Regions from separate parts of the Lysinibacillus sp. FSL K6-3209 genome, predicted to be linked through region 2. Evidence: riboswitches for the same ligand, from Rfam matches in the RefSeq annotation. Region 2 holds a riboswitch; the other holds the start of a gene.

What was found. A riboswitch is a leader RNA that binds a small molecule or an ion and turns the genes downstream of it on or off. The one in region 2 is predicted to bind cobalamin.
Region 1: another riboswitch for cobalamin. It lies ahead of MHH88_RS02735 (ABC transporter substrate-binding protein); the one in region 2 lies ahead of MHH88_RS11510 (hypothetical protein).

What each region holds. Positions count from the first base shown of each region.
Region 1 covers NZ_CP150264.1:549,387-553,094, reverse strand. Annotated here, with positions in the region: gene MHH88_RS02740 (iron ABC transporter permease) at 1-628, opposite strand, end outside; gene MHH88_RS02735 (ABC transporter substrate-binding protein) at 625-1,590, opposite strand; cobalamin riboswitch at 1,804-1,990, opposite strand; gene MHH88_RS02730 (acyl-CoA dehydrogenase family protein) at 2,154-3,708, opposite strand, start outside.
Region 2 covers NZ_CP150264.1:2,404,464-2,408,171, reverse strand. Annotated here, with positions in the region: gene aspA (aspartate ammonia-lyase) at 1-182, shown strand, start outside; gene MHH88_RS11515 (methyl-accepting chemotaxis protein) at 366-1,610, shown strand; cobalamin riboswitch at 1,758-1,946, shown strand; gene MHH88_RS11510 (hypothetical protein) at 2,218-2,991, shown strand; gene MHH88_RS11505 (translation factor GTPase family protein) at 3,079-3,708, opposite strand, start outside.

The DNA.
Region 1 (3,708 bases), 1.9 Mb from region 2:
GTCTTTGCGTCCACAGAATAGCAGAGCCTATGACAACAAATGGTGTAATCATCTGCACATACGGCCAGCCCCGCATCGAAACTGAACCAAGCAACCATCCTATTACTTGGCGGAGCTCTTCACCTGATAATGCAATCATTAAGGAAATAAGAGATCCTAAAAAAGAACTAAAAATAACCCCTGTTAAAATAAGTGTTTCCATTTTCAGTGCACGGTCGACTATTCTGGCAAAGCTCATGACAGCTACCATTGTTAGTACCGCACCCACCATACTAAGCGTTGGTAATGCATACAGTCCGACAACAGGTATCGAGATACCAAAAAATAGTGTCACCACAGCACCTACTGACGCTCCCGAAGATACACCTAGCGTATATGGATCTGCCAATGGATTCTTTAACAACCCTTGGAAAGCTGCCCCTGCAATCGCCAACGATGCGCCAACAAGTCCTGCCAGCAATACGCGTGGCAACCTAATTTTCCATAAAATATTAGCGGCTGTTTCATCTGCCGCCCTATTCCAAAATACTTCAAATGGAATATGAACCGAGCCTATTGATACGCCACACCAGATGCTAACAAGAAGTAACGTTATGGCTGTAATATAGGCTAAAAATGCTCTATTCACTCGAAAGCCTCTGGATAGACGGCTTTCGCTAACTCTTCAAGCCCATCTGCTAAACGCGGACCTTGACGACTTGTTAAATTTTCATCTACTTGTACAATTGCTTTATTTTTTACAGCTGTAATAGTATCAAAGCCTGCACGTTGTGGAATTTTCGTTAAAATATCTGGCACATAATCGTATGTGACAACGATGACATCTGGATTTTTTGTAATAATTTGCTCCGCATCAATTTTGAACCAACCAGTTGTATCAGCTGCAATATTTTCAGCATGAATCATATTTAGCATTTCCTGCATAAATGTATCCTTACCAGGTGTGTAGATTTCAGGCTCATCTGACGTTTCGACAAAGACTTTCTTTGGTTCCACATCTTGCAAATTCGCTTGGATTTCTTCCACTTTGACTTTCATATTAGCAATAATTTTTTGTGCCTCCGGTAACTTACCAGTTGCGCGTCCTAATTGCTCAATCGTCGTATAAGTTTCATTAAAATCGCTTGCATTCGCCACTACAAATACCTTTACACCCGCTGCTTCAAGCTGATCCATCGCTCCATCTAACGAAGCCATTCCTGATTCATGAGCAAACACAATATCTGGCTGTAAGGCGATAATTTGTTCAATATTGAATTCCATACTGCCGACTTTTTCTTTTTTAGCTGCCTCCGGTGGATAATCATCATAATCATTGACGCCGACAATTTCATCATCTAGGCCAAGCCCAAATAATATTTCTGTATTACTCGGAATAAGAGAAACAATTTTTTCAGGCGGTGCTTCTAGCACGATATCTTTGCCAGTAGCATCTTTTATTGTCACTGGAAATGTTGCTTCTTCTTGTTTGGTTACTTGTTGCTCCTGCTGTTCTGATGTAGATTGCTCGTTTTTCGGTTGTGCTCCACATGCTGCAAGTAAACCCATTGCCAAAAATGCTGATAATCCTATCTTCCAATACTTTTTCATTGAGAATCCTCCTTAGATTGTATGTGCATTTTTTAGCTCTGTTAACTTGATTGATCGATAGTATGTTGATTGTCATTATTAAATATGGGGATTGCTCACCTTTTATTTTCAATGGTTATCGATAGTCGCCTTACAAAACATAAAAAAAGCCCTCGTCCATTTAACGAGAGGCGGGCTTGCACAAAAAACCACCATCCTATCCTCGTAGGCTGAAATGTAATGTTCTATAAAGGCAGGTCTCCTGGCTCGTGCTCCAAATGCTTTTTCATGCCTTCCCAAAATAACTTTCAGTGGCATCCATTGAAAAAACTCACACTTACAGTGGCGGGACCGCATCGGAATTACACCGATTTCCCTTTTCACTTTACTTAAGTAAAGAACCTTTATAATATTCAGTTGATTTTATTATACATGAAAATAGAAATAGGGAACGATAAAAAAAGTGACACCATTCTGGGCGCTTCAAAAATTGTGTGCGTGCCTGACACCCTAAAGACGGTAGATAAACTCACAAAAATTTGAGTTTATCTACCGTCTGATAACTTATTAAAAGGCTTATTCCCCTACATAATATCTGAAAAATACTGGACCGTTTTCATGGGTGCACCAATTTCACGCAATGCCCATGTATTTTCTAAATATATATCTGCTAGCTTTTCGTATTTGCCGCCAAATTTAGCTGCCCATTCGACTGCTACTACACTTTCATAGAGATGAGCCATTTTTTCGGCTACTCCCTTTGCTTCGTATGATTTAGTCGCTTCATCCAGACGACTAAATGTTTGTAATGTACCTTCTAATTTCACTAGCTGCTCTTCCACAATTTGTACTAATGAGCCATTTGCTAATTTAGTCAACCGCTCGTGCATTACTCGTACAAATAATTCATGGGCAAAATATTTATCGACTAAGCGAATAAGCTCTAATGCTAAAATATTCGCTGTACCTTCCCACACCGTAAGTACTTGCGCATCTCTTAGCAAACGAGGCGTAACAAAATCTTCAATAAAGCCATTTCCCCCATGTAATTCAATCGCTTCGCTTGCATAATGTACCGCTTGTTCAGCCGTTTCTTTCTTCATAATGGCGATATTCAAGCGATTAAGAACCATATCCTGCTCATCGCCCTGACCACTTGTTACCTTGTCATACAATTGAATAAGGTCAAAAACAGTAGCCACTTCTACATGGACCTTCGCCGCATATTTCCCTAATGTATCTTGAATCATAGGATATTGTATTAAAGGTTGCCCGAATGCATTCCGATTAGTCACATAATGCTTCGCCTCTAAAAATCCGCGACGCATAATACCGATAGAAGCCACTGCATTGCAAATTCTAGATAAATTAAGCGCCTCTAGCATATAATAGATTCCTTTGTTCGGTTCTCCAACGACATATGCTAAAGAACCATCAAACTCCACCTCACCTGATGGCACTGCTCTCACACCGAGCTTATCTTTTAAACGACGAATGCGAAGGTTGTTTATCTTACCATTGTCTAGACGCCAAGGGACCGCAAATAATGTTAAACCTTTCGAGCCTGTAGATGCGCCCTCAATGCGTGCTAAAACCATTGCCACACCACACATTCCTACATTCGATGCAAAATATTTTTCTCCGTACATAAGATAATGCTGTCCATCTTGTCTAGCCTTTACAATATTTGCACCAACATCCGAACCACCTTGCCGCTCTGTTAAAAATGTTGCTCCCTCATATAACTCTGTATCCCCTGTTGCACAAACATGTGGTAAAAATCGTTGCTTCAGCTCATCACTTGCATAATGATCCAGCAAATAAGCTGTTGCCATCGTTAACGTGACGGGGCAATAGAAGCCCGGCTCCGCATGAGATAGTAAATAGCCTTGCGCAAAGCTATAGACATAATTCCCCTTCCTCCCTAACTGTGGAATGTTCTTATGCACATAGCCTACAATCCCCGTGTTGTATGTTTCTTCAACGGTTTTTTTGTAGCCTTCATTGACCCAAACTTGCGAAACTTCCTCACCATATGCATTATAGCGTTGCAATCGAGGTTCGCCCTCTCGATCTGTATGCTTCGCCCTTACGTCAATAGCACCTGCACAAAGCCCACCAAAATCCGTTAATTCTCGC
Region 2 (3,708 bases):
CACATATCGGTTATGAAGTAGCTGCTCGTCTTGCACGTGAAGCCATTCTTACAGGTCGTTCAATTCGTGAACTTTGTATTGAAGCAGGTGTCTTAACGAAAGAGCAATTGGATTTAATTTTAGATCCATATGAAATGACACATCCAGGTATCGCTGGTTCTAGTATGATGAAATTAAAATAATTTTTAAAAAGCACTTTGTTTTATGCAAAGTGCTTTTTCTGTAGACAAAGGGCATCGTTATTCCCTTTGTCTTTTTTTAGTATACCAATATACATATAAAAGATGGGCGTATTTCTATCAATCTTAGGATAAATAAACTATAATAATGGTATTATAGTAATATTATAGTTAGGGGATTTTGGAATGACTTTACGAAAAAAAAGTATTTTTGGTTTTTCATTATTAAATTTAATAATGATTGTAGTGTTAATAATAGATCTTGCTAATTTAACAGCATTAGCATGGCTATCTACAATATTAACGATTATTGGTATCTCCATTACTTTATCCTATATCTTCTATGTTAAATATAAAGTGATTCAACCTATTAACCAATTATCTAATGCTGCGAAAGCAATTGCAGTAGGTAACTTTGACTCTGATGTCATTACTGTACAAGACAATAGTGAGATTTCAGAATTAGCAAATGCTTTTCTAGAGATGAAAGAGCAATTGCGTACGATGACACTAACAATTGCCAACAGTTCGACAGATTTATCTGCCAGTATCGAAGAATTGTCAGCCAGTACAAATGAAATTACAATGGCTGTTGAAGAAGTTGACCATCAAATGGAAAAAACGTCAAATGGCCTTAAACAAGCCGCACAATCGGCAAACAATAGTGCTGTTGCGATGCAGGAAACAGTGGACGGCATTGAGCGTATTTCGGTTGCCACACAGGATGTTTTCAACCACGCGAAAGAAGCGAATGATATCGCAGGAAATGGTGCAGAAATTTTGCATGTTGCGAAAAACCAGATGGAGTTTATTTCATCTTCAACAGATAAAACAAGTACCTTAATACAACAATTATCAAGTAAAATGACGGATATTAAAAAAATGACAGAAATGATTACAACGATTACAGATCAAACGAATTTACTTGCTCTAAATGCTGCGATTGAAGCGGCACGGGCTGGAGAACATGGGAAAGGTTTTGCAGTCGTTGCAGAAGAAGTTCGTCAATTAGCAGAGCAATCCAAGCACTCTGCCATTCAAATTGTGGATCTTGTAGTAGGTATTGAAAGTGATACGAAACAAGTTGCTGTGGCTGTGGAAGAAGACTTAAAAAATGTTCAACAGGGGGTCTATGTCATTGATGAAGCAACAAAATCTTTTGGCAACATTTCGCAGCACGTTAGCCAAATGACTGATCAACTCGAAGGCATTTCAACAACTGTAAATTACTTGTCAAATCGTGCAAATGAGGTAGCTAATCTCGTGTCAACAATTGCAGGGGGGATGGATCAATTGTCCAGCTATACAGAAGCTGTGCTACAGTCAATGGATGAACAAACGGCTTCCATGCAAGCAGTCAATCAAGTTTCGCAGGAATTAACGATACAGGCTGATGATTTACAAAAGATTACAAATCAATTTCATGTATAAATAAAAATGCATCGTTCTTTAGGTGACAGTTCGTGCATTGATAGCAATGCACATACTTTTATGCTGCTGTTTGACTTTAAAATACCACTACTTTACAATATAAAGTAATAGTTTAATAGGAATTTTCTAGCAAATTCCTTCACAACTGAATAGCGTGTAGTAAGAGGTGTAAATTGCGTGCAATTTACTTAAAAGGGAAGTCGGTGCAAATCCGACGCTGTCCCGCAACTGTGAATGTGAGCGTCTTTTCAAATTATGACCACTGTCAAACGACGGGAAGGTGAAAAGAAGCGATGACCATAAGTCAGGAGACCTGCCTGTTACGAGTACACACCATAAACCTACGAGGAATAGGAGGTGGCATGTTGACAAAACAGAATAATCTGTTCGTCACAGTACGTCAAACGACCAACACCAAAGGATGTAAAGGGATACGGCATCAAGCCAGATCGCTTCCATTGGTGCACTGTTTGATGTTATCGGATGAATGATATTTTTGAAGTACGATGGCCATAATCACGGATTTCCTCTACATTTGCAGGAAATCCGTTTTTTTTATGTAATCGATACCTTCGTTTTGAAAATATGTACGAGAAGAGGTGCAAGTATGACAAAAATTCAGGTATGTTCAACACGAGAAAAGAAAAATGTTGATATGAAGATTTGTAAGCAACCGCGCACGGAAGTTGCCAAGCAACGAAAAACGAGAATGGTTATTGAAGCACTAGTAGATCAGTTTTTAGCCACAGGGCTTATTCCGCACGATCGATTATTTGATTGCATTTTTTATAATAAAGACATTATTTGGATTCGAAATGATGACTATGAAGGATACTTATTTGCGAAAGCAAGTGTGGCTGATGAATTGAAAACAAAAAAGAATGGTTTTATGATGTATATGCCAACCAATCCAATCGTTTACGAAGTAAATGAGGAAGCCTATCATTTAATTACACGCATCGATTCAATTCGAGCTAAACCCAATTTGGATCGCCTGAATGTAGAATCGAAGCCTATTTTAAGTGCTGCAAGGGTCAATGATTTACTATGTTCGATGGTAATGCGTTTTTATCAGACGTATATGGAAGATTTATCGTTAGTAGCTCAAGAAAATCAAGACTATAGTAAAATACAACATTTACTAGACTATGTAGAGCGTGAATATGCTCAGTTTTTACAAAGTGTAAAAGAATTAAATGATTATCATTTAAATTGGCATCCACGTGGCAACGGTCATCAATTGTTACTCCAACGTATTGAGCAATTACAGATTTTAAAAAGTAAGCCTGGTTCGGTTCTTGTGGATTTCTCAAATCATCATGGGTATGTGATTGTGGAGTCAGCGAATTCTTTGAATAGGAAAACGAAAAAAGCGTTGTAGATTATATAAAATGTATTGGTACGCATGTTATGCAGTATTCGATTTTCTGTCAGAAAGGCATCGAAAAACATTCGATGCCTATTTATTTTATAGACAATGCATGGCTGCTTTTGCCTCATTCCATGGGACTGAATAGCCTTTTCCTTTCGCACAAAAAATGCTCGACGACGTATAGTCAGGATCAGCCTGTTTATTATAATTGATTTGTGCGATTATTGCCTCGCTATTATGACATCTATCATAGCCATCGAATTGTAAAGATAAAGAGCCTTTGCCATTCGTGTAAGCAGCGAAAGTAGTACTATAGTGCATAAATGTAGCAACAGGTACACGTCCTGTTAAAATGACTTGCTCCTCTGACAATATCGGAGAATCAAAAGTACCATCTGCTTGTTGGATATCGTTCATCATTCGCCCAATAAAATCATTGGATGCTTTCATTTTGAAGCGGTAATAGGGCTCAAGTAAGATATTCTCCGCTTGTTCTAGCCCTTGTCTTAATGCACGGAAAGTAGCTTCCCGAAAATCTCCTCCTTCGGTATGCTTGATATGCGCTCGTCCTGTCAACAGTGTAAAACGAATATCGGTAACAGGAGAGCCAGTTAATAGACCGTGATGCTCGCGTTCAAACAAATGTTTTTCGATAAGGCGTTGGTGACCTACTGATAAATCATCAGCATGACAGGCGTTAACAAACGTATTCCCAGTTCCGCGGCT